One region of the Kitasatospora sp. NPDC054795 genome, then DNA from elsewhere that is predicted to be linked to it. Evidence: riboswitches for the same ligand, from Rfam matches in the RefSeq annotation. Region 1 holds a riboswitch; each other region holds the start of a gene.
What was found. A riboswitch is a leader RNA that binds a small molecule or an ion and turns the genes downstream of it on or off. The one in region 1 is predicted to bind cobalamin.
Positions count from the first base shown of each region.

Region 2: another riboswitch for cobalamin. It lies ahead of ACWGJO_RS04595 (cobalamin biosynthesis protein); the one in region 1 lies ahead of metE (5-methyltetrahydropteroyltriglutamate--homocysteine S-methyltransferase).
Region 3: another riboswitch for cobalamin. It lies ahead of ACWGJO_RS15445 (FecCD family ABC transporter permease); the one in region 1 lies ahead of metE (5-methyltetrahydropteroyltriglutamate--homocysteine S-methyltransferase).

Region 1 is NZ_JBSHAP010000017.1:48,375-56,059, reverse strand. Features, by position in the region: gene ACWGJO_RS08845 (MarR family winged helix-turn-helix transcriptional regulator) at 39-458, opposite strand; gene ACWGJO_RS08840 (SDR family oxidoreductase) at 528-1,379, shown strand; gene metE (5-methyltetrahydropteroyltriglutamate--homocysteine S-methyltransferase) at 1,469-3,784, opposite strand; cobalamin riboswitch at 3,941-4,185, opposite strand; gene cobF (precorrin-6A synthase (deacetylating)) at 4,300-5,058, shown strand; gene ACWGJO_RS08825 (MarR family winged helix-turn-helix transcriptional regulator) at 5,212-5,664, opposite strand; gene ACWGJO_RS08820 (MFS transporter) at 5,664-7,127, opposite strand; gene ACWGJO_RS08815 (zinc ribbon domain-containing protein YjdM) at 7,281-7,637, opposite strand.
Region 2 is NZ_JBSHAP010000008.1:23,304-30,988, forward strand. Features, by position in the region: gene ACWGJO_RS04590 (alpha/beta hydrolase family protein) at 1-798, opposite strand, end outside; cobalamin riboswitch at 1,145-1,276, shown strand; gene ACWGJO_RS04595 (cobalamin biosynthesis protein) at 1,384-2,376, shown strand; gene ACWGJO_RS04600 (cobyric acid synthase) at 2,373-3,911, shown strand; gene ACWGJO_RS04605 (putative cobaltochelatase) at 4,048-6,162, shown strand; gene cobO (cob(I)yrinic acid a,c-diamide adenosyltransferase) at 6,169-6,774, shown strand; gene ACWGJO_RS04615 (cobyrinate a,c-diamide synthase) at 6,779-7,685, shown strand, end outside.
Region 3 is NZ_JBSHAP010000036.1:15,154-22,838, forward strand. Features, by position in the region: gene ACWGJO_RS15430 (CGNR zinc finger domain-containing protein) at 1-539, shown strand, start outside; gene sodX (nickel-type superoxide dismutase maturation protease) at 536-898, opposite strand; gene sodN (superoxide dismutase, Ni) at 1,172-1,567, shown strand; cobalamin riboswitch at 1,636-1,774, shown strand; gene ACWGJO_RS15445 (FecCD family ABC transporter permease) at 1,914-2,978, shown strand; gene ACWGJO_RS15450 (ABC transporter ATP-binding protein) at 2,984-3,808, shown strand; gene ACWGJO_RS15455 (ABC transporter substrate-binding protein) at 3,837-4,829, shown strand; gene ACWGJO_RS15460 (nuclear transport factor 2 family protein) at 4,917-5,300, shown strand; gene ACWGJO_RS15465 (N-acetyltransferase family protein) at 5,311-5,787, shown strand; gene ACWGJO_RS15470 (ATP-binding protein) at 5,976-6,386, shown strand; gene ACWGJO_RS15475 (RNA polymerase sigma factor SigF) at 6,587-7,600, shown strand; gene ACWGJO_RS15480 (hypothetical protein) at 7,665-7,685, opposite strand, start outside.

The DNA of each region.
Region 1 (7,685 bases):
AACGGCGGACCCCCGGGCAGTTGCCCGGGGGCCCGCCGTCATGCCTCCAGGACCAGCCGCAGGAGTTCGCGCAGCGACCCGCGCTGCTCGGCGTCGAGCCGGGCCAGCGGATCGCCGGCGAAGGGCATGCGGGCGCGCAGATCCGCGGCGACCTCGCGGCCGGCGGCGGTGGCGGCGACGTGCTTGACGCGACGGTCGGCGGGGTCGACGCTGCGCTCGACCAGGCCGCGGGACTCCAGGCGGTCGACGATCACCGTCACATTGGACGGCTCCGCATGCAGCCGCTCGGCGATCCGGCGCGTCGGGACCGGAACCTCGGCGGCGAGCAGCGCCTTGGCCTGCAGCGCGGTCAGGTCGTGGGCCGCCGCGGCCGCCTCGGACTCCCGGCCGTAGCGGCGGTTGACGGCCGCGAAGAGTCCGACGATCTCCTGGGTGAGGTCATCCGATGGGTGGGACATGACCACCAGACTATCCAGGTGCTTGACAAAGTGAAATGTCAGCCCACATAGTTATGGATCATATTGGTTATGATCCATAAGCACTGGGAGTACAGCGAGATGAGCGACCGGACCGTCCTGATCACCGGCACCTCCTCCGGCATCGGCCTGGCCACCGCCGTCGCCGCCGCCCGCGCCGGCTGGCACGTCATCGCCACCATGCGCAACACCGCCAAGGCCGGCCCGCTGCTGGCGGCCGCCGAGGAAGCCGGGGTCACCGTCGACCTCCGGACGCTCGACGTCACCGACCCCGCGTCGGCCGAAGCCTGCCTGGCCGGCGTCGACCGGCTGGACGCGCTGGTCAACAACGCCGGCGCCGGCCACATCGGCACCCTGGAGCAGGAGAGCGTCGACGACGTCCGCGCCGTCATGGAGGTCAACTTCTTCGGGGTGCTGCACGTCACGAAGGCCGCCCTGCCCCTGCTGCGGGCGAGCAAGGGCCGCGTGCTGACCGTGACCAGCGTCGGCGGCGTGGTCGGCCAGCCCTTCAACGAGGCCTACTGCGCCGCCAAGTTCGCGGTCGAGGGCTACATGGAGTCCCTCGCCCCGGTCGCGGCCACCGCCGGTGTGTCCGTCAGCGTCGTCGAGCCGGGCGCGGTGGCCAGCGAGTTCGTCGGCAACGTGGGCCTGACGGACGACGCGACCGAACAGGCCGGGCCGTACGCCCCGGCCCTGGCCGCCTACCTGGACCGCACCCGCGGCGCCTTCGCCAACGCCCAGGCGGCCGAGGACGTGGCCGCCGGGATCCTCGACCTGCTCGCCGCGGAACGCCCCGCTTTCCGGATGCTCACCTCCGACGCCGCCCGGGCCTTCGCCGGGGTCAAGCTCAAGGACCTCGACGGCTCGGCCGTCCAGGGCCTCACCTCAGGCTGGGTCGCCTAGGCGATCACCGGGGCAGGAGGCCCGCGAGCGGCATGATGGCCGGGACCGGGGTGGGCGCGGCAAGGCCGCCGCGCCCACCCCGGCCGCCGTCAGCCGGCGAGCTCCCCGCGCAGCAGGCGGGCGGCGGCGACCAGGCTCTCCAGGGAGGCCCGGGTCTCCGGCCAGCCGCGGGTCTTCAGCCCGCAGTCCGGGTTGACCCACAGCCGCTCCGCCGGGACCGCCGCCAGGCCCGCGCGCAACAACGAGACGGCTTCGTCCGCGCTGGGGACGCGCGGGGAGTGGATGTCCCAGACGCCGGGGCCGACCTCGCGCGGATAGCCCGCCCCGGCCAGCTCGCCGGCCACCTCCATGTGGGAGCGGGTGGCCTCCAGGGAGATGACGTCGGCGTCGAGGTCGTCGATCGCGGTCATGATGGCGCCGAACTCGGCGTAGCACATGTGGGTGTGGATCTGGGTGTCGGCGCGGACGCCTGAGGTGGCGAGGCGGAAGGCCTCGGTGGCCCAGTCCAGGTACGCCGGGCGGCCGGCGGCCCGCAGGGGGAGGGTCTCGCGCAGGGCCGGCTCGTCGACCTGGACGACGGCGGCGCCGGCCGCCTCCAGGTCGACGACCTCGTCGCGCAGGGCGAGGGCCACCTGCCGGGCGGTGTCGGCGAGCGGCTGGTCGTCGCGGACGAAGGACCAGGCGAGCATGGTGACCGGGCCGGTCAGCATGCCCTTGACCGGGCGGTCGGTCAGGCCCTGCGCGTAGCCGAACCAGTCGGTGGTCATCGGGTGCGGACGGGAGATGTCCCCGGCCAGCACCGGCGGGCGCACGTACCGGGTGCCGTAGGACTGCACCCAGCCGTGCCGGGTGGCGAGGTAGCCGGTGAGCTGCTCGGCGAAGTACTGGACCATGTCGTTGCGCTCGGGCTCGCCGTGCACCAGGACGTCCAGCCCGGCCTTCTCCTGGTAGGCGACGACCTCGCGGACCTCCGCCTCCATCCGCTCCCGGTAGGCCGGGGCGTCGATCCGACCCGCCGTCAGATCGGCGCGGGCGGTGCGCAGTTCGGTGGTCTGCGGGAAGGAGCCGATGGTGGTGGTCGGCAGCAGCGGCAGCCCGAGCCGGGCGCGCTGGGCCTCGGCCCGCACCGGGTAGGGCTGGGCGCGCCGGGTGTCGTCGGCGGTGACGGCGGCGGCGCGGGCGCGCACCGCCGGGTCGCGGGTGATCGGGGAGTTGGCGCGGGAGGCGAGGTCGGCGCGGTTGGCGGCGAGCTCGGCGGTGATCGCGCCGGTGCCCTCGCGCAGGCCCCGGGCGAGCAGCGCCGCCTCGCCGGCCTTCTGCCGGGCGAACGCCAGCCAGCGGGCGATCTGCGGGTCGATGTCGCGCTCCGCGGCGGCGTCGATCGGCACGTGCAGCAGCGAGCAGGACGGCGCCACGTCGACGGTGCCGGCGAGGCCCAGCAGGGTCGCCAGGGTCGCCAGCGACTTCTCCAGGTCGTTGATCCAGATGTTGCGCCCGTCGATCACCCCCGCCACCAGCCGCTTGCCGGGCAGGCCGCCGACGGCGGCGAGGTCCTCCAGGTTGGCGGCGGCCGGGCCGGTGAAGTCCAGCGCCAGGCCCTCGACCGGGGCCTTGGTCAGCACCGGCAGCGCCTCGCCGAGCCGGTCGAAGTAGCTCGCGACCAGCAGCTTGGGCCGCTCGGTGAGACCGCCCAGCTCGCGGTAGGCGCGCGCGGCCGCGTTGAGCTCGGCCGGGGTGCGGTCCTGCACCAGCGCGGGCTCGTCCAGCTGGACCCACTCGGCACCGGCGGCCCTCAGGTCGGCGAGCAGCCGGGCGTAGACGGGCAGCAGCCGGTCCAGCAGGGTGATCGGTCGGAAGTCCGCGGCCACCCCGGGCGCCGGCTTGGCGAGCAGCAGGTAGCTGACCGGGCCGACCAGCACCGGCCGGGCGGCGTGGCCGAGCAGCAGCGCCTCGCGCAGCTCGCCGACCGCCTTGGCCGGGTTCGCGGCGAACACCGTGTCCGGGCCCAACTCCGGCACCAGGTAGTGGTAGTTGGTGTCGAACCACTTGGTCATCTCCAACGGAGCGACGTCCTGGTTGCCGCGCGCCATCGCGAAGTACCCGTCCAGCGGGTCGGCGTCGACCGCCTCCCGGTGCCGCGGCGGGATCGCACCGACCGCCACGGTGGTGTCCAGCACGTGGTCGTAGAGCGAGAAGTCTCCGGTCGGGACCTCTTCGATGCCGGAGTCGGCGAGCTGCTGCCAGTTCCCCCGACGCAGGTCGGCGGCGGTCGCCAGCAGCGCCCCCGCGGTGACCGTGCCCTTCCAGTACCCCTCGATCGCCTTCTTCAATTCACGGCCCCGGCCCTGACGGGGGTAGCCGTGGGCGGTGGCGACGCTCGCCGCGGCTGCGGACTTCGTGGTCAAGGGACTCTCCTTCGCGAGTCTGGATCCTCAAGTGCCCGGTGACGGCACGAGGACGCGAAGGGATGACGGACCGGACGGACGACCGCACCCGTGCGCGGCTCCGCCCGATATGGTCGCCGACCCGCCCACGAGGTCACCGGATGGCCGGGCGCGAACGCTCGCGCACGGGCAGTGGCAGGTCTTCGGACTCGCGGGCACACCCACCTCGGCCGAAACCGGGGCGGACACCTACTGGCCGTCGCTTCCCAGACCCGTCCCGGGTCCAGTGCGTATGACGGCGGTCGTTCCCACTCACCGCTGCGGGGCAGTCCCGGACTGGCCAGTTGAAAGGCGTCACCGGGTTCCCTCTTACGACGCGCCTGCCTGGCGGACAGGGCGAACCAGCTGCACCGCCAGCTTAGGGGCAAACCGTCGGCGCCGAGGCGGAAATCTCGCAAGGCGTCCGCGTGCTGAGACGCGGGCTCCGCGCCCGCTCCCGGGCGGCGCACCCGGGAGCGGGCGGCAGAATGTCTCCCATGCGGCACATCTTCGTCATCGGCATCGGCGCGGGCGACCCCGACCACCTCACCCTGCAGGCGGTCAAGACGATCGGTCGCACCGACGTCTTCTTCATCCTCGACAAGAGCGAGGAACGGCAGGATCTGATCGGGCTGCGTCGCCGGATGCTGGCCGACCACGGACGGCCCGGGCACCGCGTGGTCGAGGCGCCGGACGCCGAACGGGACCGCACCACCCCCGCGTACGCGGCCGCCGTGGACGACTGGCGCGTCCGCCGCGCCGATCTGGTCGAACGGCTGGTCGCCGAGCACCTCGGCCCGGGCGAGAACGGCACCTTCCTGGTCTGGGGCGACCCCGCCCTCTACGACAGCGTCATCGCCGTGGTGGACGACGTGTCGAACCGGGGCGGCGTGCCCTTCGCGTACGAGGTGATCCCGGGCATCAGCAGCGTCTCCGCGCTCGCCGCCCGGCACCGCACCACGCTGACCCGGGTCGGCCGACCGGTGCAGATCACCACCGGCCGCCGCCTCGCCGAGGGGTTCCCCGAGGGGGTGGACGACGTGGTGGTGATGCTCGACGGCCGGGCCGCCTTCGCCGGGATCGACCCCGAGGGGCTGGAGATCCACTACGGCGCCTACCTCGGCACCCCCGACGAGGTGCTCGTCTCCGGTCCGCTCGCCGAGGCCGCCCCGCGCATCCGCGAGCTGCGTGAGCGGGCCCGGGAGCGCAAGGGCTGGATCATGGACACCTACCTGCTGCGACGCTCGGACGGCTGACCCGACGCCTGACGGAGGCCTGACGGGCCGCAGTGCACCACCGTGCGCGCCGAACCCGTACCGGCTTCCCTGACACCGCGGACCTGCCGTCGACCATGCAGTCGGGCTTCCTGCCAAGTCCGGGGCACCGGCCCGCCGCGTCGGGCGGCAGCCTCAGTCCAGGAGCTTCGCCACCACCCGGTCGAGCGCGCGGAGGTCCTCCGGCGGCAGCGCGAGCAGCGCGTCCGGCGGCGTGGCGAGGATCCCGGTGGCGAGCGCGGCCTTCGCCTCGCCCTCCTCGGTGAGGTGGACCAGCTTGGAGCGCCGGTCCGCCGGGTTGGTGATGCGCTCGGCGAGCCCGCGCCGCACCAGGTCGTCCACGATGACGCTGGTGTACGGCGGGTCGGCGGTCAGCCGCTCGGCCAGCTCCCGCAGGGTGATCGGGCCGGCGGCGAGCCGGCGCAGCGCCCTGACCCGGCTGAAGCTCATGCCGAGGGCTTCGGCGACGGTCCTGCGGCGGTCGTGGCGCTCCAGCACGAGCGCGTACATCCCCTGCCAGACCCGGGCCGCCGTCGCGGCGTCCGTCCCGCTCCCCTCCGGGTGCCCACCGGTGTCGAGGCGCTCCATCAGGCGTCCACCGTCTCCTTCGTCTCCGTGCTTCCCTCGGCCGCCTCCTCGGCGGCGAGCCGCCGCGCCGTGCGCTCGGCCGTCGCCCGGGCCCAGCGGCCGGAAGTGAGCGTACCGGTGACCAGCACGGCGGCGCCGCAGCCGGCGATGATCCACCATGCCGTCCGGGCCGCCCCGGTGAAGGCCGCCGGGTCGGCGAGGGCGCTGCCGGCCATCAGGGCGCCGGTGACCGCGACGCCCAGGGACTGGCCGACCTGTCGGCTGGTGGAGGCCACCGCCGCCGCCACCCCGGCCTGCGAGCGGGGCATCCCGGAGACGGCGGTGTTGGTGATGGGCGCGTTGACCAGGCCGAAGCCGGTACCGAAGAGCAGGAAGGCGAGGACCAGCAGCCAGCTCGGCAGGTGCTCGGAGTAGCCGACCGCCTGGAGCACGGCGCTCGCGGTCAGCGCCGCCCCGGCCAGCAGCAGCGGCGTGCGCGGCCCCCGGGCGGCCACCATCCGGCCGGACAGCGGCGCGGTGAGCAGCGACATGACCGCCATCGGCAGCATGAGGAGTCCGGCGTGCAGCGGGTCGAGCCCGCGGACGTCCTGGAGGTACAGGGAGGTGAGGAAGAGGAAGCCGCCGAGGCCGGCGAAGGCGGCGACCGCGATGACGGTGGCGCCGGAGAAGGGCGCGGAGCGGAAGAACCGCAGGTCGATCAGCGGGTCGGTGCGCCGGGGTTCGTACCGCAGCAGGCCCAGCAGCGCGCCCAGGGAGGCCGCCGTGCAGCCGAGCACCACGGGCGAGGTCCAGCCGCGCTCCGGCGACTCGATGATCGCGTAGGTGAGGGCGGCGAGCACCACGACGACCAGCAGCTGGCCGACCGGGTCCACCCGGCGGGTGCGGGCCGCCCGCGACTCCGGCACGTAGCGGGTGGTGAGGAAGAGGGCGGCCAGGCCGATCGGGACGTTGATCCAGAAGATCGCCCGCCAGCCGGCCGACTCCACCAGTGCCCCGCCGATGATCGGCCCGGCGGCCATGCTGATGCCCACCACGCCGCTCCAGACGCCGATCGCCCGGGCGCGCTGCCGGGAGTCGGTGAAGGTGTTGCTGATGATCGACATGGCGACGGGGTTGAGCATCGATCCGCCGACCGCCTGGAGCATCCGCGCGGCGATCAGCCAGCCGAGCCCGGGGGCCAGGCTGCACAGCAGGGAGGCCGCGGTGAACACCACCAGTCCGATCCGGAACACCCGGCGGCGGCCGATCCGGTCGGCGGTCGAGCCGGAGAGCATCAACAGGCTCGCCAGCACCAGGGTGTAGGCGTCGACCGTCCATTGCAGGCCGGACACCGTGGTGTCCAGGTCGCGCCGGACGGCGGGCAGGGCCACGTTCAGGATGGTGTTGTCGAGGCTGACGATCAGCAGGCTCATGCAGCAGATGGCGAGCACGAGCCAGGGCCGCGGTCGAGCGGCATCGGGCATGACGAACGCTCCAGATTTATTTGTGTTGTTGTAATCATTGTAATACTACAACTAATCCGGGAGGCGACTCCACCCCCGGACCGGCCCTGGACAGCGCAACGGCCGCGCCCCGCCGATCTCCTCGACGGGGCGCGGCCGTTGGGGGCCCGCGGATCAGGCCTTCTTGACCACGCCGGACTTGAGCTGCATGGCACCGAAGCCCTCGATGCGGCAGTCGATGTCGTGCCCGTCGACACCGTCCACCAGGCGGATGTTGCGGACCTTGGTGCCGGCCTTGATACCGGAGACGCTGCCCTTGACCTTCAGCGCCTTGACCACCGTCACGGTGTCGCCGTCGCTCAGCACGTTGCCGACGGCGTCCTTGATCACGCGCTCGCCGGCCGGCGCGCCGGCCTGGTCGGCGCCGCCGGGCACCCACTCGTGGGCGCACTCGGGGCAGACCATGAGGGCGTTCATCTCATACGTGTACTCACTGGAGCACTGCGGGCAGGGGGGAAGGTTGTCGCTCATGTGTTCAGGATATCCAGCCGTTCGGCGCTGCTCCGGGGCACGAGCGAG
Region 2 (7,685 bases), on a different contig from region 1:
GTCCCGGCGGGCGGAGACCGGGAGGTCGAGCACCGGCGAGTCGAGGATGAGGCCGCTGACGGCGTGCGGCCAGGCGGTGCGGGCCGCGGTCTGGAGGGCCGTGGTCGCGCCGACGGACCAGCCGTAGAGGATCACCTTGCCCGCGCCGCTGTCGAGCGCCAGCCGTACCGCCGCCTCGATGTCGCGCCACTCGGTCTCGCCGAAGTGGCTGAGCCCGTCCGGGGAGGCGGGGGCGCCCCGGTCGCCGCGGTAGGTGACGGCGAGGGCGGGCAGGCCGAGCCGGTCGAGGACGGGGAGCACCGGGAGGGTCTGCTGGCGGTCGGCCTCGGGGCCGTGCACCAGGATCACCCAGGTACCGCGCTTGCCGTCGAGCCGCCAGGCGGGAAGGGCGCCGAGCTCGCCGTCGGCGGTGGTGTCGGTGAAGGGGAGGCCGAGTGCCTCGGTGGGGTCGCCGAGGTGGACCCGGGGAGTGAAGCGGACCTCGGTGCCGGGGGTGAGCGTGCCCCGGTCGGCGCGGAGCAGCGGGCGGGTGACGCCCCGCTCGTCGCTGTGCAGGACCTCCTCGACGACCGCGTGCCCGCCGTCCGCCCACTCGACCGCCCAGCGGCCGGGGCGCAGGCTCTCGGGGCCGCGGGTGAAGGTGACCCGGCCGGGGGAGAGGCCGCGGACCAGGACCGGCCCGGACTCCGGGACGGCGGCCACCGGACGGACCGTCCGGTCGGAGGCCCGACGGCCGATCACCAGCACGGCGGCCCCGACCGCGGCGGCCGCCACGACGGCGGCGGTTCCCCAACGCATTTCGCTCCCCGCTCTGTTGCTCACGGACCGGACGGTGTTCGGGCACCAGTTCACCGGCGCTCCGTCCGCCCGGCCACCGGGCTGGGCCGTCCGGGTCACCCGGGCGGCGGCCAGGCGGCGCTGAGGAGGTGTCGGAGGCGGGCAATGAGGGTGGTGGGGCGGGGCGGCGGCGGAGCCGGCGGCGCCCCGGTGGGAGGGGACGTGGTGTTCCCGGTGGAGGGCGGCCCCGCGCCGGGCGATCCCCCGGCGCGTCGGCGGCGTCCGCGTGTGACCAACCCCTCTGTGACCTCGGTTGACTCCCGGTTCGGGCCCGTGATGGGATCCTGGGGCCAAACGGAGGCATGGAGAGGAAGCCGGTGGAATTCCGGCGCGGTCCCGCCACTGTCACCGGGGAGCACGCTCGGAACATCGCCACGGCGGCCGTCGACGGCCGCTGGAAGGCTCCGGGGGTGCGTTCGACCCGGAAGCCAGGAGACTCTCGCCCCCGTCACGTCGATCCAGGGCGCGGACCCTGAGTGAGGACACGCACGCGATGCAGGCTGCCCCACCCCACCGGACTCCGAGCTGCCTTCCGCCGTGCCCCCGATGACCCCGCTCGGGCCCTCCTCCTCGCCGCGCCCGCTGGCCCGCGCCGCCGCGTTCGCGCTCGGCGCCGTCGCGGGCCATGTCGCCGACGCCCGCTTCGCCGACCCCCGCCGGGGCCATCCGGTGGCTGTCTTCGGCAGCGCCGCGACCCGGCTGGAGCGTCGGCTGTGGCGCGACGACCGCGGCGCGGGGGCCGGGTACACGGCGCTGTGCGTGGGCGCGGTCGCGGCGGGCGCGCTCGCCCTGGACCGTACGGTGGGCCGGCGTCCGCTGGGCCGGGCGGTGCTGGCGGCGGCCGCGACCTGGACAGTGCTCGGCGGCACCTCGCTGACCCGGGAGGCGCGCACCATCGGCCGCTCGCTGGCCGCGGGCGACCTCGCGGCCGCCCGGGAACGGCTGCCGCACCTGTGCGGGCGGGACCCGAGCGCGCTGGACGGGCAGCAGATCGCCCGGGCGGTGGTCGAGTCGGTGGCCGAGAACACCGCCGACGCCGTGGTGAACGCGCTGACCTGGGGCGCCCTGGCCGGCACGCCCGGCCTGCTGGCCTTCCGCGCCGTGAACACCCTGGACGCGATGGTGGGCCACCGCTCGCCGCGCTACGCCCGGTTCGGCTGGGCCTCGGCCCGGCTGGACGACCTGGCGGGCTGGCCGGGCGCCCGGCTGACGGCGCTGCTGACGGTGGCCGCCGCGCCCGAGCCCCGTACGGCCTGGCGGGTCTGGCGGCGCGACGGCTCCGCGCACCCGAGCCCGAACGCGGGCCAGGCCGAGGCGGCGTTCGCCGGCGCGGTGGGCGTACGGCTGGGCGGGGCGCTGCGGTACGGCGAGCGGGTGGAGCACCGGCCCGTACTGGGTGCGGAGCTGCGGCCGGTGACGGTGGACGACATCGAGCGCGCCTGTGCGCTCTCCCGGCGGGTGGGCGCACTGGCGCTGGGTACGACGGTCGCGGGGCACGTCCTGCTGCGGATGCTGCTGAGGAAGAGGGGACGGGCATGAGCAAGGCGCTGCTGGTCGCGGGGACGACCTCGGACGCGGGCAAGAGCGTGGTGACGGCCGGGATCTGCCGTTGGCTCGTCCGCCAGGGCGTGCGGGTCGCGCCGTTCAAGGCGCAGAACATGTCGCTCAACTCCTTCGTCACCGCCGACGGTGCCGAGATCGGCCGTGCCCAGGCGATGCAGGCCCAGGCCGCCCGGGTGGAGCCGGAGGCGGCGATGAACCCGGTGCTGCTCAAGCCGGGCGCGGACGGCCGCAGCCAGGTGGTGCTGCTCGGCAGGCCGGTGGCGGAGGTGGGCGCGCTGGACTACCGCGAGCGCAAGCCCGTCCTGCTGAAGCGCGCCCTGGAGTGCCTGGCGGACCTGCGCGACCGCTACGACGTGGTGGTCTGCGAGGGCGCGGGCTCGCCCGCCGAGATCAACCTGCGCGACCGCGACATCGCCAACATGGGCCTGGCGACGGCCGCCGCCCTGCCGGTGGTGGTGGTCGGGGACATCGACCGCGGCGGGGTCTTCGCGGCGATGTACGGGACGCTGGCGCTGCTGTCGGCGGAGGACCAGCGGCACGTGGCCGGCTGGTTCGTCAACAAGTTCCGCGGTGACGCGCGGCTGCTCGCACCCGGGCTGGAAATGTTGCACGGGCTGACCGGCCGTCCGGTGCTGGGCACGCTGCCGATGCTGCCCGGGCTCTGGCTGGACGCCGAGGACTCGCTGGACCTGTCGACGGTGGTGGACCGGGCGGACGGGCCCGGGCCGTACGGCGCGGACGTGCTGCGGGTGGCCGTGGTGCGCTTCCCGCGGCTGTCCAACTTCACCGACATGGACGCGCTCGCGCAGGAGCCGGGCGTGCTGGTGCGCTGGGCGACCCGCCCGGAGGAGCTGGCCGACGCCGACCTGGTGGTGCTGCCCGGGACCCGGGCCACCGTCGCCGACCTCGCCTGGCTGCGCGAGCGCGGTCTGGAGCCGGCGCTGCGGGCGCGGGCGGCGGCCGGGCTGCCGGTCCTCGGGGTCTGCGGCGGCTATCAGATGCTGGCGCGCTCGATCGTGGACGAGGTCGAGTCGAAGGCGGGGGCCGTCGAGGGCCTCGGCCTGCTGCCGACCCAGGTGCGGTTCGGCGCCGAGAAGGTGCTGGCGCGGCCGGTCGGCGAGGCGTTCGGGCAGCGGGTGGAGGGCTACGAGATCCACCACGGGGTGGTCACCGTCGAGGGCGGGGACACGTTCGTCTCCGACGGCCGGGGGCGGGGTCTGGACGGCTGCCGGGTGGGCCCGGTCTGGGGCACGACCTGGCACGGCGCGCTGGAGAACGACGGGTTCCGCCGCGAACTCCTGCGCGAGGTCGCCGCGTTGTCGGGCCGGGCGTTCGTCCCGGCCCCGGACACCTCCTTCGCCGCGGCGCGCGAGGCCCGGCTGGACCGGCTGGGCGACCTGATCGAGGAGCACGCCGACACCGACGCGCTGTGGAAGCTGATCGAGGGCGGGGTGCCGGCGGCCGGATCGCTGCCGTTCGTCCCGCCCGGGGCCCCTGGGAGTGACGCATGAGCCGGGTACGGCGGCAGTGCCGGGTACGGCAGCAGGGCCAGGCAGGATCACGCAACCGGGCAGGATCACCGAGCCGGGCAGGATCACAGGACCGGACAGTGCCGCGGGACCGGGCACGACAGGAGTGGGGTACGGCATGAGTGACGTCCGCTATCCGTTCACCGCGATCGTCGGCATGGCCGACCTGCGGCTCGGGCTGTTGCTGAACGCGGTCTCCCCGGCCGTGGGCGGCGTGCTGGTGCGCGGTGAGAAGGGCACCGCGAAGTCGACCATGGTGCGCGCGCTGGCCGGCCTGCTGCCGTCCATCGCCACCGTGGACGACTGCCGCTTCGCCTGCGACCCGGCCGCGCCCGACCCGCAGTGCCCGGACGGGCCGCACGTCTCCCCGCCCGCTTCCGAACGGCCGGCCCAGCTGGTCGAGTTGCCGGTCGGCGTGGCCGAGGACCGGATCGTCGGCTCGCTCGACCTGGAGCGGGCGCTGGCCGAGGGCGTCAAGGCGTACGAGCCCGGGCTGCTCGCCAGGGCGCACCGCGGCGTGCTCTACATCGACGAGGTGAACCTGCTCCAGGACCACGTGGTGGACCTGCTGCTGGACGCCGCCGCGATGGGCCGCTCCTACGTCGAGCGCGAGGGCGTGTCGGTGCGCCACGCGGCCCGGTTCCTGCTGGTGGGCACGATGAACCCGGAGGAGGGCGAGCTGCGGCCGCAGCTGCTCGACCGGTTCGGCCTGACCGTCGAGATCGCCGCCACCCGGGATCCGGCCGAGCGCGCCGAGGTGGTCCGCCGCCGGCTCGCCTACGACGCGGACCCGGCCGGCTTCGCCGAGCGGTTCGCCGAGGAGGAGCGGGCTCTCGCCGAACGCATCGTCGCGGCGCGGGAGTTGCTGCCCAAGGTCGAGCTGACCGATGTGGCGCTGCGTCAGATCACCGCCGTGTGCGCCGCGTTCGAGGTGGACGGGCTGCGCGCGGACATCGTGATGGCCCGCACAGCCGTCGCACTGGCGGCCTGGGACGGGCGCACCGAGGTGCAGGAGGAGGACGTCCGCAAGGCGGCGCAGCTGGCGCTGCCGCACCGGCGCCGCCGCAACCCCTTCGACGCGCCCGGACTGGACGAGGAGCAGCTGGACCGGACGCTGGAGGAGCACGCGCAGCAGGAGGAGCCTGAGCCCGAGGGCGACGGATCCGGCCCGGACGGCGACGGGCCGGACGGCGACGGTGACGGGCCGGAGGGCGGCCCGGACGGGGGCGGCCCCGACGGCGGCGGCGCGCCCGAGCCGTCCGACGGCGGCCCCGAGGGTTCCGCTCCCGAACCGTCGGCCCCCGAGGGCCCCGAGGCGCCCGCGCAGCAGCCCGTACCCGCCCAGCACCCCTCCCCCGCGCGGGAGTCGGCGCCGGTCGCGGCCGGAGACCCGTACCGGACCCAGCTGTTCACCGTCAAGGGCACCGGGCACGGCGCCCAGGGCCGCCGCTCCCCCGCCGAGACCACCGGCGGGCACACCATCCGCGCCCGCCGCCCGCAGGGCGCGCTCGGCCGGCTGCACCTGACCGCGACCCTCCAGGCCGCCGCGCCGCACCAGGCGGCGCGCGGACGCAGCGGGCGGGCGCTGGTGGTGCACAAGGACGACTTCCGCGAACAGGTGCGCCAGGGGCGGGAGTCCAACCTGGTGCTGTTCGTGGTGGACGCCTCCGGGTCGATGGCCGCCCGGCAGCGGATGACCACCGTCAAGGGCGCGGTGCTGTCGCTGCTGATGGACGCCTACCAGCGCCGCGACAAGATCGGCATGATCACCTTCCGGGGCGCGGGCGCCGAGCTGGCGCTGCCGCCCACCTCCTCGGTGGAGGTCGGCGCGGCCCGGCTGGAGTCGCTGCCCACCGGCGGGCGGACCCCGCTGGCCGCCGGCCTGCTGCGCGCGCACGAGGTGCTGCGGGTCGAGCGGCTGCGCGACCCGAGCCGGCGCCCGCTGCTGGTCGTGGTGACCGACGGCCGGGCCACCGGCGGGCGGGACGCGCTCGCCCGCTCGCACCGCGCGGCCGCGCTGTTCGCGGCGCAGGGTACGGCGAGCGTGGTGCTGGACTGCGAGTCCGGCCCGGTCCGCCTGGGCCTGGCCCGCACCCTGGCCGGACTGCTCGGCGGCACCGCCGTCGGCCTGGACGAGCTGCGCGCCGAGGGCGTGGCCTCGCTCGTCCGCGAGAGCCGGTCCGACAACCGTTCTGCGAACCGTGCAACCACCGCGATGCGAAAGGCGGCCTGAGCCGACATGCCCAAGGGTGTCCCCGAGAGCGTCCCCGACGACGGCCTGACGACCCGTCAGCGCCGCACACTGCCGATCACCGCCGTGCACACCGGCCCCGGCAAGGGCAAGTCCACGGCCGCGTTCGGCATGGCGCTGCGGGCCTGGAACCAGGGCTGGCCGGTCGGGGTGTTCCAGTTCGTGAAGTCCGCCAAGTGGAAGGTCGGCGAGGAGAACGCGCTGCGCGTGCTCGGCGCCTCCGGCGAGGGCGGCACCGTCGACTGGCACAAGATGGGCTCCGGCTGGTCCTGGATCCAGCGCTCCGCCGAGCAGGAGATGTCCAGCGAGGAGGCGGCCAAGGAAGGCTGGGAGCAGGTCAAGCGGGACCTCGCGGCCGAGACCTACCGCTTCTACGTGCTGGACGAGTTCACCTACCCGATGCACTGGGGGTGGGTCGACCCGGACGAGGTGGTGGCCGTGCTCAAGGACCGTCCGGGCAGTCAGCACGTCGTCATCACCGGCCGGTACGCGCCCGAGGCGCTGACCGGATTCGCCGACCTGGTCACCGAGATGACCAAGGTCAAGCACCCCATGGACGCCGGCCGCAAGGGCCAGCGCGGTATCGAGTGGTAGGCCGTTGAGCACCGTCCCCCGCCTCGTCGTCGCCGCGCCCTCCTCGGGCGCCGGCAAGACCACCGTCGCCACCGGCCTGATCGCGGCGCTCGCCGCGCGCGGGCTGGCGGTGTCGCCGCACAAGGTCGGCCCCGACTACATCGACCCGGGCTACCACGCGCTCGCCGCCGGTCGCCCGGGCCGCAACCTGGACGCCTTCCTGTGCGGGCCGGAGCGGATCGCACCGCTGTTCCTGCACGGCGCGGCGGGGGCGGACGTCGCGGTGGTCGAGGGGGTCATGGGCCTGTTCGACGGGGCCTCCGGGCGCGGGGAGCTGGCCTCCACCGCGCACGTCTCCAAGCTGCTGCGGGCGCCGGTGGTGCTGGTGGTGGACGGCTCCTCGCAGTCCCGCTCGGTGGCCGCGCTCGTGCACGGCTTCGCCTCCTGGGACCCGCAGGTGCGGCTCGCCGGGGTGATCCTCAACCGGGTCGCCTCCGACCGGCACGAGCAGCTCCTGCGCGAGGCCCTGGAGGAGGGCTCCGGCGTGCCGGTGCTGGGCGCGCTGCGCCGCTCCGCGGCGGTCGCCACACCGTCCCGCCACCTCGGGCTGATCCCGGCGGTGGAGCGCTCGGCCGAGGCCCTGCGGGCGGTCGCCGACATGGGCGAACTGGTGGCCTCCTCGGTCGACCTGGACGCCCTGCTCGAACTCGCCCGGACCGCACCGGACCTGGACGCCGAACCGTGGGACCCGTCGGCCGAGGTCACCCCGGTGGCCGGCCGGCCGCGGATCGCGGTGGCGGGCGGCGCGGCCTTCTCCTTCTCGTACGCGGAGAACGCCGAACTACTCGGCGCGGCGGGCGCGGAGGTGGTCCCGTTCGACCCGCTGCACGCCTCGTCGCTGCCCGAGGGGACGGCCGGCCTGGTGATCGGCG
Region 3 (7,685 bases), on a different contig from region 1:
AGGAGCCCGAGCGCGGCACCGACACGCTGACCTCCGTGGAGGCCGTGCGCGGCCTGTTCTCCGACTCCGCGCGGGCCGCCGCGCTCGCCGACGAGTCCGACCTGCCCCGGCTGCGGGCGGTGCGGACCCGGCTGCGCGGGGTCTTCGAGGCCGCCGCGGAGGGGGACGAGATCCGCGGCGTCGACCTGCTGAACAGCCTGCTGATGGAGTACCCGGTCAGCCCGCTGGTCTCCGGGCACGACTACCTGGACGACGCCGGACGACCGCGCTGGCACCTGCACCTGGCCGACAACTCCCCCACCGCCACCGCGCACTTCACCGCGGTCGCCTGCATGGGCCTGGCCGTCCACCTGACCGAGCTGGGCGCCGACCGGCTCGGCATCTGCCAGGCCGCGCCCTGCCGCAACGCCTACCTGGACACCTCGACCAACCGCTCCCGCCGCTACTGCTCGGACCGCTGCGCGACCCGCGCCAACGTGGCCGCCTACCGGGCCCGCAAGCGCCAGGAGGCGGAGGCGGCGGCCCGGGACAGGACCTAGACGTCCTCCACCCAGGCGCCGAGCCGGCGGGCGAGGCCCGGCACCCGGGCCAGCCGCGGGTTGAGCAGCAGCCGCTCCAGCCGGCGCCCCGGCGCCAGCCAGACCGGGCTCGGGCGCAGCCGCAGCAGCACCCGGCCGAGCACCAGCTCGTCCGGCACGGCGCCGTAGCTGCGGCTGTCGCTGTCCACCGGGCGGTTGTCGGAGAGCAGCCACCAGCCCGCGGCCCGGCGCTCGGCGGCCCGCTTCACCACCAGCAGGTCCTGCTGGAAGGGGTGCCGGAAGACCACCACCGCGCCCGGCCGGATCGGCGCGCCGTAGCGGACCAGCAGCTGGTCGCCCTCGCGCAGGGTCGGGACCATCGACGGCCCCGCCACGTCGACCAGTCCGAACGGCAGCGCGCCGCCCCGGTCCGGCCCCCCGGCCCCGGCGCCCTGCGGTCGCGTGCTCCGCGCCACGACTCCTCCTCCTGCTCCGCCCGCCCCCAGTCTGCCGTACGGACCGTCACCGGTCCGATGTCCGGATTACCCCGGTTCCTGGTCCGTCTTTTGCCCTAGGCCCGCCGCCCGATCGCGAAACGGCGAGGCCGGAAGGGTAATCTCGGGCGCGGGAAGACGATCTAAGGAAGGACTCCCATGTTCTCTCGTCTGTTTGCACCTCGCGCCACCGCCCACGCCCACTGCGACCTGCCCTGCGGCGTGTACGACCCGGCTCAGGCCAAGCTGGAGGCCGAGTCGGTCAAGGCCACCCAGGAGAAGTACCAGGCCAACGAGGACCCGCACTTCCGCGCCCGCGCCATCATCATCAAGGAGCAGCGCGCCGAGGCCGTCAAGCACCACATCTCGGTGCTGTGGAGCGACTACTTCAAGGCCCCGCACTTCGAGAAGTACCCGCAGCTGCACCAGCTGATCAACGACACCCTGAAGGCCGCCTCGGCCGCCAAGGCGTCCACCGACCCGGCCACCGGCCAGGCCCTGCTGGACCTGATCGCCGAGGTCGACAAGATCTTCTGGGAGACCAAGCAGGCCTGAGCCTGACACGTCGCCACCCGACCGCCCCCGTCCGTACCGCCGGACGGGGGCGGTCGCGCGTTCCCGGCCCACCCAGGGCCGGTAAGGGTTGCCTGCCCTGAGTGGCTGTTATGCTGCCAGGGCGTCCGAGGGGGAAGTCCGGTGTGAATCCGGCGCTGACCCGCAACGGTGAGCACGGCCCGTACCAGCCCGTACGGCCCGCGCCAGCCCGATCGCCCCCGGCCGCTGAACTCCCGACAACTCGCCGCGGACTGCGAGGGGAACGGCGCCGCGGCACGCCTTCGGCCGGCGCCCGCCCCGGCGCACCCGCGGCCCGAGGCAAGGCGCACCCGTGGACCGTGCAGTCGTGGACCGTGCAGTCGGCCCGCCCACCCGTCGAATACCCGTCGTCCCGCTCGCCGCCGGCCTCGTCGCCGCCCTGCTGCTGTCGCTGCTCTGCGGGGTCGCCCTCGGCTCCTCCGGACTCGGCCTGCCCCGGGTGCTGCGGCTGCTGGGCGCCGGGCTGACGGGCGGACGGCTGGACGCGGGCGAGGCGGCCGCGTACGCGATCGTCTGGGAGATCCGGCTGCCGCGCACCGTGCTGGCCGCCGTCGTCGGCGCCGGACTCGCCGCCTGCGGGGTCGCCGTCCAGGCCCTGGTGCGCAACGCGCTGGCCGACCCCTTCGTACTCGGCATCTCCTCCGGCGCGGCCGTCGGCGCCAACGCCGTCCTGCTCTTCGGCGCCTTCGCCTCGCTCGGGGTGTGGGCGATCTCCGCCTCCGCCTTCGGCTCCGCGCTGGCCGCCATGACGCTCGTCTACCTCGCCGCCCGCACCGCGTACGGACTCACCCCGCTGCGCCTGGTGCTCACCGGCACCGCGCTGTCCTACGGCTTCTCCGCCGCCACCACCCTGATGGTCTTCGCCGCCGACCGCGGCGAGGCCGCCCGGGACGCCATGATGTGGCTGCTCGGCAGCCTCGGCGGCGCCACCTGGGGCAAGGTGCCGATCGCCGCCGTCACGGTGGTGGCCGGCCTCGCGTACCTGGCCTGCGCCGCCGGGCGGCTGGACGCGCTCGCCATGGGCGACGAGACCTCCGCCTCGCTCGGCGTGGACCCGGACCGGCTGCGCCGCGAGCTGTTCGTGGTGACGGCCGCCGTCACCGGCACCGTGGTCGCGGTCAGCGGGGCGATCGGCTTCGTCGGGCTGCTGATGCCGCACCTGGCGCGGATGCTGGTCGGCGCCGGGCACCGCCGGGTGCTGGTGATCGCGCCGCTCGCCGGGGCGCTGCTGCTGGTCTGGGTGGACATCGCCTCGCGCACCCTGCTGGCACCCGCCGAACTGCCCGTCGGGGTGTTCACCGCGGTGCTCGGCGTACCCGCCTTCCTGCTGATGATGCGCCGCCGCGGCCAGGCCCTCGGAGGAACCCGGTGACCGACGTGACCACGGCGACCGACCCGGCCGACCCGACCGCCCCGGCGCGGGCCCAGGACCTCGCCGTCGACGCCGTCTCGGTGGAGCTGGCCGGCACCCGGCTGGTCCACGAGGTGAACCTGGCGGCCGCCGCCGGGCAGGTGGTCGGGCTGGTCGGCCCGAACGGCAGCGGCAAGTCGACCCTGCTGCGCTGCGTTTACCGGGTGCTGAAGCCGGCCGGCGGCGTGGTCCGGCTGGCCGGCGACGACCTGCACGCCCTGAGCGCCCGCGACACGGCCCGCCGGGTGGCCGCGCTGACCCAGGAGCACTCCGCCGAGTTCGACTTCACCGTCGCCGAGGTGGTCGCCATGGGCCGGCTGCCGCACCGCCGCGGCTTCGGCTCCCCGGCCGACGGGGACGCGGAGCGCTGCGCCGGGGCGCTGCGCAAGGTCCGGGCCGGACACCTCGCCGAGCGCGGCTTCCTGAGCCTGTCCGGGGGCGAGAAGCAGCGGGTGCTGTTCGCCCGCGCGCTGGTCCAGGAACCGCGCCTGCTGGTGCTGGACGAACCCACCAACCACCTCGACATCGCCCACCAGTTGGAGGTGCTGGCGCTCGCCCGCGAGGCCGGCCCGACGGTGCTCACCGCGCTGCACGACCTCAACCTGGCGGCCGGCCACTGCGACCTGGTCTACGTGCTGCGGGCCGGGCGGATCGTCGCCTCCGGCCCGCCCCACGAGGTGCTCCGCCCCGCCCTGCTGGCCGAGGTGTTCGGCGTCCGCGCCACCCCGGTGCGGCACCCGGAGACCGGCGCCCTCCAGCTGCTGTTCGACCGGCTCGCCCCCTCCTCCTGACCCGTCCCGTCTGCCCAGAGGAACCACCTTGCGCACCAAGGCCGTTGCCACCGTCGCCCTGCTCGTCCTCGGACTCACCGCCTGCGGCGCCGAGATCGCCCCGAAGGAGGCCGCCACCGCCTCCGCCCACTACCCGGTGACGGTGGACAACTGCGGGCAGAAGCTCACCTTCGCGCAGAAGCCCGCCCGGGTGGTGACCAACGACGTCAACATCACCGAGCTGATGCTCTCCCTCGGCCTCGCCGACCGGATGGCCGGCTACGTGATGCCCGACGACAAGGGCCGGATCGACAAGGTGGCCTGGAAGGACGGCTACCAGCAGACCACCTGGCTCTCCAAGAAGGTGCTCACCAAGGAGATCGCCCTGGACGCCCGGGCCGACCTGGTCCTCGCCGGCTGGCACTACGGCTTCGACGAGGGCGCCGGCGTCACCCCGCAGGCCTTCAAGGCGCTCGGCGTCGACTCGTACGTGCTCAGCGAGTCCTGCCGCAGCGGCAAGGGCACCGAGCGCGGCGTGATGGACCCGCTGGAGGCCCTCTACACCGACCTGGCCAACCTCGGCGAGATCTTCGACGTCAAGGACCGCTCCGACAGGCTGATCGCGGACTTCAAGGCGCAGATCGCCGCCGTCCCGCAACCCGAGCGCCGCCCGTCCGTCTTCCTGTACGACAGCGGGCAGGACAAGCCGTACACCGCCGGGAAGTTCGCCGCCGCCAACGAGATCATCGCCAAGGCCGGCGGGAGCAACATCATGGGCGACCTCGCCGACACCTGGGTCACGGCCGGCTGGGAGGGCGTGGTGCGGCGCGACCCGGAGGTGATCGTGATCAACGACTACGCGACACCCGGGGCCGAGGAGAAGCGGAAGTTCCTGAAGTCCTTCCCGCCACTGGCCAACGTCTCCGCGGTCAGGAACGACCGGATCTTCGTCATGGACTACGTCGACCTGGTGGAGAGCCCGCGCAACCCGGCAGCGGTCGGCGCACTGGCCGAGTACCTGCGCACCGTGCCGGCCCGCTGACGGCCCCCGGTCCGCTCCTCCGGGGCGGTGGCCGCGGGCGTACGCTCAAGGTACGAGCCGACGGAACCCGACCGGAGGAGCGAGATCATGACCACGATGGCGGCCCCCGGCGCCTTCGACACCCGCGCCCTGCGCGAGGGCATCGAGCGCTGCGACGCCGAGACCCTCCTCGCGCTCTACGCCCAGGACGCCGAACTGCGCATGGTCGATCGCAGGACCCAGCCCAGCCACCCCCTGGTGATGCACGGCCGGGAGGAGATCGGCGCCATGCTGGACGACGTCTACGGCCGCGAGATGACCCACAAGCTGGAACAGGTGGTGGTCCAGGGCGACCACGCCGCCTTCCTGGAGTCCTGCCGGTACCCCGACGGCGTCCGGGTGCTGATGTCCTCGATGGCCGTGCTGCGGGACGGCCGGATCGTCGACCAGACCTCCGTCCAGGCCTGGGACGAGACGGGTCCCGAGCAGTAGGCTCACAGGCATGATCCGCACCGCCGTCGCCACCGACGTTCCCGTCATCCATGCCATGATCCGCGAACTCGCGGACTACGAGCAGGCCCTGCACGAGGCGAAGGCCACCGAGGAGCAGCTGCACGACGCCCTGTTCGGCGAGAACCCGGCCCTGTTCGGGCTGATCGCCGAGGACGACGCCACCGGCGAGCCGGTCGGCTTCGCGGTGTGGTTCCGCAACTTCTCGACCTGGCGCGGCACCCACGGGGTCTACCTGGAGGACCTGTACGTCCGTCCGCAGGCGCGCGGCGGCGGCCACGGCAAGGCGCTGCTGCTGGAGCTCGCCCGGATCGCCGTCGAACGCGGCTACTCCCGGGTCGAATGGTCGGTCCTGGACTGGAACCAGCCCTCGATCGACTTCTACAAGGCGATCGGCGCGGTGCCGATGGACGAGTGGACGGTCTACCGGCTCACCGGCGAGGCCCTGGCCGAAGCCGGGCGGCGCTGAACGGCCGTCCGGAGACCGGCGAAAGGGTCTGCCACCCTGCGTCGCAATGCCTTACCATGAGTAACTCCCGAACCGGGGTGCGGAAGGCGGAGCGATGGTGGATGCGTGACGCCGGGCCCCCTTCGGGGGTAGCAAGCGGTAACAAGCGGGGTACCAAGAAAGCACAGCGCGCCACCCAGGAGGCAAGGGTGTCCCAGATCGACGGCGATCTCGGTGTTCAGGACTTCGTGGAGGTCCGGCTGCCCGCAGCGGGGGCCTACCTCTCCGTCCTGCGAACAGCGACGGCCGGGTTGGCGGCCCGGCTGGACTTCACGCTCGACGAGATCGAGGATCTGCGGATCGCGGTCGACGAGGCCTGCGCCATCCTGCTCCAGCAGGCGGTGCCCGGGTCCGTACTGTCCTGCGAGTTCCGGCTGGTCGGCGACTCGTTGAAGGTCACCGTCTCGGCACCGACCACCGACGGCAAGGCCCCCGAGCGGGACACCTTCGCCTGGACGGTGCTCTCCGCCCTGGCCGGCGAGGTCGACTCCTCGGTCGGCGCGGACAAGACCGTGTCGATCAGCCTGAACAAGAAGCGCGGCGGGTCCCCCGCCCACTAGCCGGGCGCCGGACCGAACCGCACGACCGAGCAGCACCGAGCAGCACCGAGCAGCACTGAGCACCACCCGCGCAAGGGCCGTCCGCCGCTCCCCCGACCGGGGTTCCGACGGACGGCTCCCGGTACCGCCACCCACGCGGTACGACCAACGAGACGATTCCGGGGCCACCGGCCCCGGTGCTCCCGGAACGGAACGGGGGAATGGCCGTGAGTGATCTGGACCGTACCGGCCTCGCGACGGCGGGACCCGCCGTACCGACCCAGGCGAGCGTTCCCGGCCTCGCCGCCAACGACGAAGCGCACCCGAAGGACGCCCAGCGGATGAGCCACCCCACCGAGCCGACGTCCGAGCCGACGCCTGCCTCCGTGCCCCCGCCGGACCCGGCGGGCGAGACGGACCCGGCGGTCGAGGCCGAGCCGCACAGCGCCGTGCCCGCCCAGGGCTCGCACCGCACCGGCGCCCCGGACCGGGAGGCCGCCCGCGCGCTGTTCGTCCGGCTGTCCGCACTGCCCGAGGGCTCCCCGGAGCGGGTCGAGCTGCGCAACCAGCTGGTGCGGATGCACATCCCGCTGGTCGAGCACCTGGCCCGGCGCTTCCGCAACCGGGGCGAGCCGCTGGACGACCTGACCCAGGTCGCCACCATCGGCCTGATCAAGTCCGTGGACCGCTTCGACCACGAGCGCGGGGTCGAGTTCTCCACCTACGCGACGCCGACCATCGTCGGGGAGATCAAGCGGCACTTCCGCGACAAGGGCTGGGCGGTGCGGGTCCCGCGCCGCCTCCAGGAGCTGCGGCTGTCGCTCACCACGGCGACCAGCGAGCTCTCCCAGCGGCACGGCCGCTCCCCCACGGTGCACGAGCTGGCCGAGCACCTGGGGATCTCGGAGGAGGACGTCCTGGAGGGCCTGGAGTCCGCCAACGCGTACTCCACGCTCTCGCTGGACGTGCCGGACAGCGACGACGAGTCGCCGGCCGTCGCGGACACCCTGGGCGCGACCGACGAGGCGCTGGAGGGCGTCGAGTACCGCGAGTCGCTCAAGCCGCTGCTGGCCCAACTGCCGCCCCGGGAACAGAAGATCCTGGTGCTGCGGTTCTTCCGGAACATGACCCAGTCGCAGATCGCCGCCGAGGTGGGGATCTCCCAGATGCACGTGTCCCGGCTGCTCGCCCGGACCCTGGCCCAGCTGCGGGAGAAGCTCCTGGTGGAGGAGTAGGACTGACGGCCGCTCAGCTCCGGCTCGGCGGCCGTCCGATCCCCTGCCCCGGCCCTGTACGCCCCTAGTTCTCGGACGGGGCGTA